One region of the Actinokineospora sp. PR83 genome, then DNA from elsewhere that is predicted to be linked to it. Evidence: riboswitches for the same ligand, from Rfam matches in the RefSeq annotation. Region 1 holds a riboswitch; each other region holds the start of a gene.

Region 1 (2,235 bases):
CCGCCGAGGTGCCCAGCGAGGCGATCCGGAACTCCCACAGCGTGGCGCCGGGGAAGCCGTCGGGGACCTCCTGGAAGTCCGGAAGCAGCTTGGCCGCCACCGTCACCAGCACCAGGTAGCCCAGCCCGGCGACCAGGACCGCGGTCCACCCGCCGAGCCGGTCGGTCAGCCTGCGGCCCACGACCACGGCGACCAGCGCGAGCACCAGCGAGATGCCGACCATGCCGAAGAACAGGGCGGTGCGCTCGCCGATGGTCTCGCCCCGGCCGACCGCGGGCGGGTTCGCCGGGTAGGTCAGGAACGGGACCAGCACGACCGCGGTGTAGCCGATGCCCAGCACCGCCACGGCGGTGCCGCGCGGGCTCGCGGTGCCCAGCCGCCCGTAGGCGAAGGCGAACGCCAGCCCGAACAGGCCGCCGAGGCCCAGCCCGTAGACGACGGTGCCGATGGCGAGGCCGCCGGTGGACTGGAACGACCGGGAGACGACCTCCTCCTCCGCGTCCTCCTCGCCGTGGCTGTGCCCCGCCGCGGCGCCGTCGTCGTGCGAGTGCTCGGCGGCGGCGCCCTGCTCCTCCAGGGAGATGGCGGTGTCCACCGACGGTTCGCCGAACGCCTCGGCGAACCCGAAGGCAAGGACACCGCCGAGCAGGCCCGCGAGCAGGCCCCACACGAGCAGCGAGCGGACGTTCAGCGCGGCCGAGGTGGCCACGGGGTCGGTCCTGGTGTCGCTCAGTGGCACGGGAAGCCCAGCAGGTGGCGGGCGTCGTGGACGAGCTCGTGCACGTAGGTGCCGTCGAACACGGCGAGCGCGCCCTGCTCGGCGCCGACGAAGTAGAGCGCGATCAGCGAGATGATCCCGACGAAGAGCGCGTACGGCAGGATCTGCCGCACCGGGATGCTGACGGGAACGGGGACGGGGGTGGCGACGGCATGCGTCGTCATGGGGTGCCTCCTCAGGCTGCACGCGGCCCGACGGGTCCAGGGGTGTCGACGGCGGAGGGTCTGACTGCGGAGCGGTTGCCCGGTCCATCACAGTGGCGCGGCCGTGCCGGGATCACACCGGCTTCCTCATACCATCTCGGTCAGTCCCGAAACCTATGGGAGCGCCGCTTGCAGTGTCAACGCGCCCGCGTCCGCGGTGGGCAACATCATCCGTCCAGCTCAAGGGGTGTCGGTGGGTAATCGACTGACCCTGGTCAGCCACGGCCCCACCGCGGCCACCCGGGTGGCGGCGTTCCCGGTCGACGAGCCGCTGTCGGACCCGGGGCCGGTGTCCGCCGCCGGGTTGGGCCGGGTGGCGGTGGCGCTGCGTGGGCCGGAGACCCGGTGCGCGCAGACCGCCACCGCGCTCGGGCTGGCGGCCTCGGTGGACGACCGGTTGCGGGACCTGGACTTCGGCGCCTGGCGGGGGCGCACCCTCGACGACGTGGCGGCGGCCGAGCCCGCCGCGGTGACCCGGTGGCTGACCGACCCGGCCGCGGCCCCGCACGGCGGCGAGTCGCTGGCCGACCTGGTGGCCAGGGTGGGCGGTTGGCTCGACGAGCGACCCGCCGACCCGGCGCCGGTGGTGGCGGTGACGCACCCGTCGGTGGTGCGCGCGGCGCTGGTGCACGCCCTCGGCGCCGACCCGGCCGCGTACTGGCGCATCGACGTGGTGCCGCTGTCGCGGACGGTGCTGCGCGGCGGCCCCGGCCGGTGGGCGCTGCGCTGGCTGAGCCCGGCGGGACAACAGCGCGACGAGTGACTTTTTGTGCTTCCTTTCCAGAATTCCGAAAAATACCCACCGAAAGGAGAAGTGGCCCGGCGAATGGCAACCACTCGGCATTGAGGTGACATTCCGCGCCCGATCTTGCGCGGCGGCGGGAAGTCCGCGATCCTCTTCCCACCGATCACGCCCACGACGGGCGTCAACGCGTGCCGCCTGGACCTCCGCGGGCGCTGACCGGGCCGCCACCGCCCGATGCGTACCGGGCGCGGGGGTCGGTTTCGCCGAGACGGGTGGGAGGCCGTGCTGGACACGGGTGTGGGTGACATGGGCGGACCGGGCGCCGAGCCCGGCGCCGCCGCGAACCACGACGCGGCGGACAACGACCCGGGGGCCCACGATCCGCAGCGGCGACCGGCCGACGACTCGGAGGGCGGTTCCCCGGTCGGCGAGCCGGAACCGGAGAGCCCGCACCTGGCCCGCGACGCGCTCTTCCGCGGCCTGGTCGACCGGGCCGTGGCCGCGGAGAT
Region 2 (2,235 bases), on a different contig from region 1:
CGCAGCAGCGACTGGAGCACGACCCCGCACACCGCGAGCCCGGCCCCGCAGACGGCGGCCAGCAGCGTCCTGGGCAGCCGCAGGTGCCAGATGATGCCGTCGCGGATCGGCGAGAGCACCCGCTCCCCACCGCCGAGGTGGGCCAGGACGGTGCGCCAGACCTCACCCACCCCGATGTCGGCCGGGCCGATGGTGATCACCACCGCCGTCGAGGCGACCAGCAGCACCAGACCAGCGGCGTACCGCAGGCCGGTCCGGGCGCGCGTGGGCGCCGCGGTCACCCGAGCGGCCCGAAGCCCCGCAGCGCCGCCGCGACCTTCTCCACGCCCTCGACGGTGCGCATGGTCGGGTTGAGCGCCTGCCCGCTCAGCGCCACGTACCGCTTGCCCTGCACCGCCCGCATCCGCGAGGTGACCGGGTTGGACTCCAGGAACGCGATCTTCGCCGCGGCGGTCTCCGCGGTCTGCGACTTGCGGGTCAGGTCGCCGATCACCAGCACCGCCGGGTCGCGCTCGGCCACTGTCTCCCAGTTGACCTGCGGCCACTCCGCGCGGGTGTCGTCGAAGACGTTCTTCGCCCCCAGCGCCCCGGTGATCACCCCCGGTGCCCCGCAGCACCCGGCCAGGTAGGGCGATTCGGCGTTGGCGAACCAGTACAGGATGCTGACCCGCGACGCGTCGAGCCCCCTGGTCGCGGTGTCGAGCCGCTCGCGCAGCCCTGCCACGACCTGCTCCCCGCGCTCAGTGACGTCGAACAGCTCCGCCAACTCCCGGATCTCGCGGAACACGTCGTCCATGGTCAGCGCCGTGGACCGCACCCCGTCCCCGTCGCCGCTGTTGTCCTTGGTGCCGCAGTCGGTGGGGGACAGGTAGGTGGTCACGCCCAGTTCCTCGAACCGCTCCCGGGTCGCCACCCCACCGGTCCCGAGCACGGATTCGAACGAGGCGGCGACGAAGTCCGGCTCGACCGCCAGGACCCGCTCGAACGACGGCGCGTTGTCCGCCAGCCGCGGCACCTTCGCGTTCGCCTCGGCCAGTTCCGGCAGAACCGGGTCGGTCCAGGTCGCGGTGCCCACCATCCGGTCGGCCAGCCCCAGCGCCAGCATGATCTCCGCACTGCCCTGGTTCAGCGCCACCGCCCGCTTCGGCGGCTCGCCCACCCGGACAGTCCGCCCGCAGTTGTCCACCCCCGTGCCCCGACCCGCCGCGGTGTCCGCCCCGCCCCCACCGCACCCGGCGACCGCCAAGACCGCGACACCCACCAGAACCCGAAACCGCCACGCTCCGCGCACGCCGAATCCTTCACCCTCAAGGGCCCCACGCGAGCCCAACCGGACGGTCGCCCACCCCGGCCGTCAGCCGGAGTGGGTGCCAGTGGGTAATCGGACTCGGAACGCTCGGAAGCCGTCCCTCACCGCTGCGCGTCAGTCCCGGTCTTGCACCGGAGTTCCCCCGCCCGAACCCGCTTCCGCGGCCTCGGCTGGCCCGCGAAAGCTAACACAGCCCTCATCCGCCGCGATCCACCCGCCGCGTCGTGAAGCACCTCACACCGGTGCACCTCAGGCCGATGGGTCGTGGCGGAGGTAGGTGAGCACAGCGGACACTCGGCGGTGCAGGGTGGCTTCCTCGCCGAGTCCCAGCTTGGCGAAGGTGGAGTGCCCGTGCTTCTCCACTGTGGACTCGCTGATCACCAGGGTGGCGGCGATGGCCCGGTTGTTGTGGCCCTGGGCCATGAGCCGCAGGACCTCGTACTCCCTCGCGGTCAACCGGGACAGGGGCGAGTCGGCGGCGCGGGTGTGACCGCGCAGGAGGATGTCGACCACCCGGGGATCGATGCTGGAGCGGCCCGCGCGGACCTCCCTGATGGCGCCCAGGAGGTGGTCGAGGTCGCCGACCCGTTCCTTGAGCAGGTAGGCGAGCCCTTCGGTCCCGTCGCGGAAGAGGGCGAAGACGTAGGACTCGTCGGCGTGCTGGGACAGGACGACCACTCCGGTGCCGGGGTGGTCGGCGCGGATGGTGTGCGCGGCGGTGATGCCCTCGGTGCGGTGGCCCGGCGGCATCCGGATGTCGGTGATCACCGCGTCCGGGCGGAGTTCGCCCACCGCGTGCAGCAACTCCACCGCGTTGCCCACGGCGGCCACCACCTCGACCTCACCGGAGTCCTCCAGCAGCAGGCGGGTGCCCTCGCGGACCAGGTAGTGGTCCTCGGCGAGGACGACCCGGGTCGTCGGCCGCT
Region 3 (2,235 bases), on a different contig from region 1:
GCCACGGTTGCCACGATCCACGCAGTGGTGCGCACGTCATCGTCCTCACTGTTGGTTCAGGACCTCGCGCGGTCGGAACCGTGGGTGCAGCGGCTGAAGGAACAGCGCGCTCTCCCGATCCACGACTTCACCGGTGTCCGCGGAATACCTCCGTGGCCCCCAAGCCTCGGCTCCACACACCCTACGAGCGGAACCGGCGCGGACGCAATGAGCGGATCAGGTGACAATCCGGGCGCAATTCACGATCTGAAAGACAATGTTCGAAACTGCCGAGGAATGAATTGGCCGCATTGTCGTGGCATGACAGAAACCCGGGAACGGTTCCCGGTTCTGGTTTCGAACACGTGCGACAACTTCTGCGACCAAGACGACGGAGCGCGCAGCCCACCGTCCTGTTCGGCTGCATCGGCGGGGTCGACCTGCGTCAGCGGGTTTCGACCCTGACATCGCGACCAGGGCCACCGCACAGGCCGTGCTCGGCCTCGGCGGCCCCGGCCTGGCGACGCTGAGTGCCACGGGCTCCTCGCCCCAGGCGCGCACCCTGGCCTGCTGGGCCGGTTCCCGGCGACCGACCCGGCGTCCCGCGGATCGGACCCTGTCCCCCGGCGTGGGAGGACAGGGTCCGGTCCCCTTCTGCCGGGGGTCTCCGTTCGCTACGCTCGGCTGTGCCGATGGTTCCCCCGGTGCGTTCGCGCGGCGGGGGAGGCAACAGGGAACCCGGTGCGAATCCGGGACTGCCCCGCAGCGGTGAGCGGGAACGACCGCCGTCATACGAGCACTGGGCGCGCAGCGCCTGGGAAGCGACGGCCAGTAGGTCCACCGGGTCGACCGGTGGGTGCCCGCGAGTCCGAAGACCTGCCCTCGGTGCGCGTGCCCCCCGGCACGCGCCGGTCCGGGCCTCTCGGGTGGGCTTCGCGGACTCGGCTGTCGCCGACTCCCCCGCGCTCCCCGTGCCTCGGGCCGTTCGCCACGCTCACGAGGAGAGAGCTGTGAACGACATCCGCATCGGCGCCACCCGGATCGGCGCCACCGTCCTGGGATATCCCCGCATCGGCCCGAAGCGCGAACTCAAGCACGCCGTCGAAGGCTACTGGGCGGGCCGACTGGACGAGGCCGGGTTGCGCGAGGTGGCCGAGGGCCTGCGCGCCGACACCTGGCGTGAGCTGTCCACACTGGATTCCATCCCGGGCAACACGTTCTCCTACTACGACCAGGTCCTGGACACCGCCGTGCTGTTCGACGCGGTCCCCGAGCGGCACCGTGCATTGGGCATGGGACCGCTGGACACCTACTTCGCCATGGCGCGCGGCACCGCCGAGGTCGCGCCGCTGGAGCTGACCAAGTGGTTCGACACCAACTACCACCACCTGGTCCCCGAGGTCGGCCCGGGCACCCGGTTCGCGCTGGTCGGCGACAAGCCGCTGGCGGAGTACCGGGAGGCGCTGGCGCTGGGGGTGGCCACCCGGCCGGTGCTCATCGGCCCGGTGACGTTCCTGCTGCTGGCCAAGCCCGCCGACGGCGCGCCCGCCGACTTCTCGCCGCTGACCCTGCTCGACCCGCTGGTGGACCGCTACGCCGAACTGCTGGCGGCGCTCGCCCGGGCCGGGGTCGAATGGGTGCAGCTCGACGAGCCCGCCTTCGCCCTCGACCGCTCACCGGGGGAACTGGCGGCGCTGCAGTCGGCCTACGACCGGCTCGCCGCGCTGCCGCAGCGGCCCGCGCTGCTGGTGGCCGGGTACTTCGCCGAACTCGGCGACGCGCTGGGCGTGCTGGCCGACACCGCCGTCGAGGGGGTCGCCGTGGACCTGGTCGCCGGTCGCGCGGACCTCGACCGCATCCCGGTGCTGACCGGGCTGCGGGACAAGGCCGTCGTGCTGGGGCTGGTCGAGGGGCGCAACGTCTGGCGCACCGACCTGCGGGACGCGGCGGCCACGGGCGCGGGCCTGCTCGGTGCGGTCGGGGCGGTCGGGGTGTCGACCTCCTGCTCGCTGCTGCACGTGCCCTACGACCTCGACGCCGAACCCGGCCTGGACCCGGTCGTGCGGGCCCGGCTCGCCTTCGCCAGGCAGAAGGTCGAGGAGGTCACCCTGCTCGGTCGGGTCCTGCTCGGCGGCGAACCGGTCGACCTGCTCACCGCCTCCGCCGACGCGGTCGCGGCCGGGGTGGCGTCGGCGCGCTCCGACGCGAGCGTGCGGGCCCGGCTCGCCGAGCTGACCCCGCACGACCGCACCCGGA

Evidence for each region. A riboswitch is a leader RNA that binds a small molecule or an ion and turns the genes downstream of it on or off. The one in region 1 is predicted to bind cobalamin.
Region 2: another riboswitch for cobalamin. It lies ahead of L6E12_RS11845 (ABC transporter substrate-binding protein); the one in region 1 lies ahead of L6E12_RS24165 (CbtB-domain containing protein).
Region 3: another riboswitch for cobalamin. It lies ahead of metE (5-methyltetrahydropteroyltriglutamate--homocysteine S-methyltransferase); the one in region 1 lies ahead of L6E12_RS24165 (CbtB-domain containing protein).

The regions. Positions count from the first base shown of each region.
Region 1 covers NZ_JAJCXD010000075.1:38,299-40,533, forward strand. Annotated here, with positions in the region: gene L6E12_RS24160 (CbtA family protein) at 1-709, opposite strand, end outside; gene L6E12_RS24165 (CbtB-domain containing protein) at 730-942, opposite strand; cobalamin riboswitch at 980-1,115, opposite strand; gene L6E12_RS24170 (histidine phosphatase family protein) at 1,175-1,744, shown strand; gene L6E12_RS24175 (GAF domain-containing protein) at 2,009-2,235, shown strand, end outside.
Region 2 covers NZ_JAJCXD010000035.1:38,469-40,703, reverse strand. Annotated here, with positions in the region: gene L6E12_RS11850 (iron ABC transporter permease) at 1-281, opposite strand, end outside; gene L6E12_RS11845 (ABC transporter substrate-binding protein) at 278-1,159, opposite strand; cobalamin riboswitch at 1,355-1,499, opposite strand; gene L6E12_RS11840 (response regulator transcription factor) at 1,559-2,235, opposite strand, start outside; gene L6E12_RS35365 (histidine kinase) at 2,235-2,235, opposite strand, start outside.
Region 3 covers NZ_JAJCXD010000050.1:34,867-37,101, reverse strand. Annotated here, with positions in the region: gene L6E12_RS18130 (DUF6801 domain-containing protein) at 1-35, opposite strand, end outside; cobalamin riboswitch at 656-878, shown strand; gene metE (5-methyltetrahydropteroyltriglutamate--homocysteine S-methyltransferase) at 999-2,235, shown strand, end outside.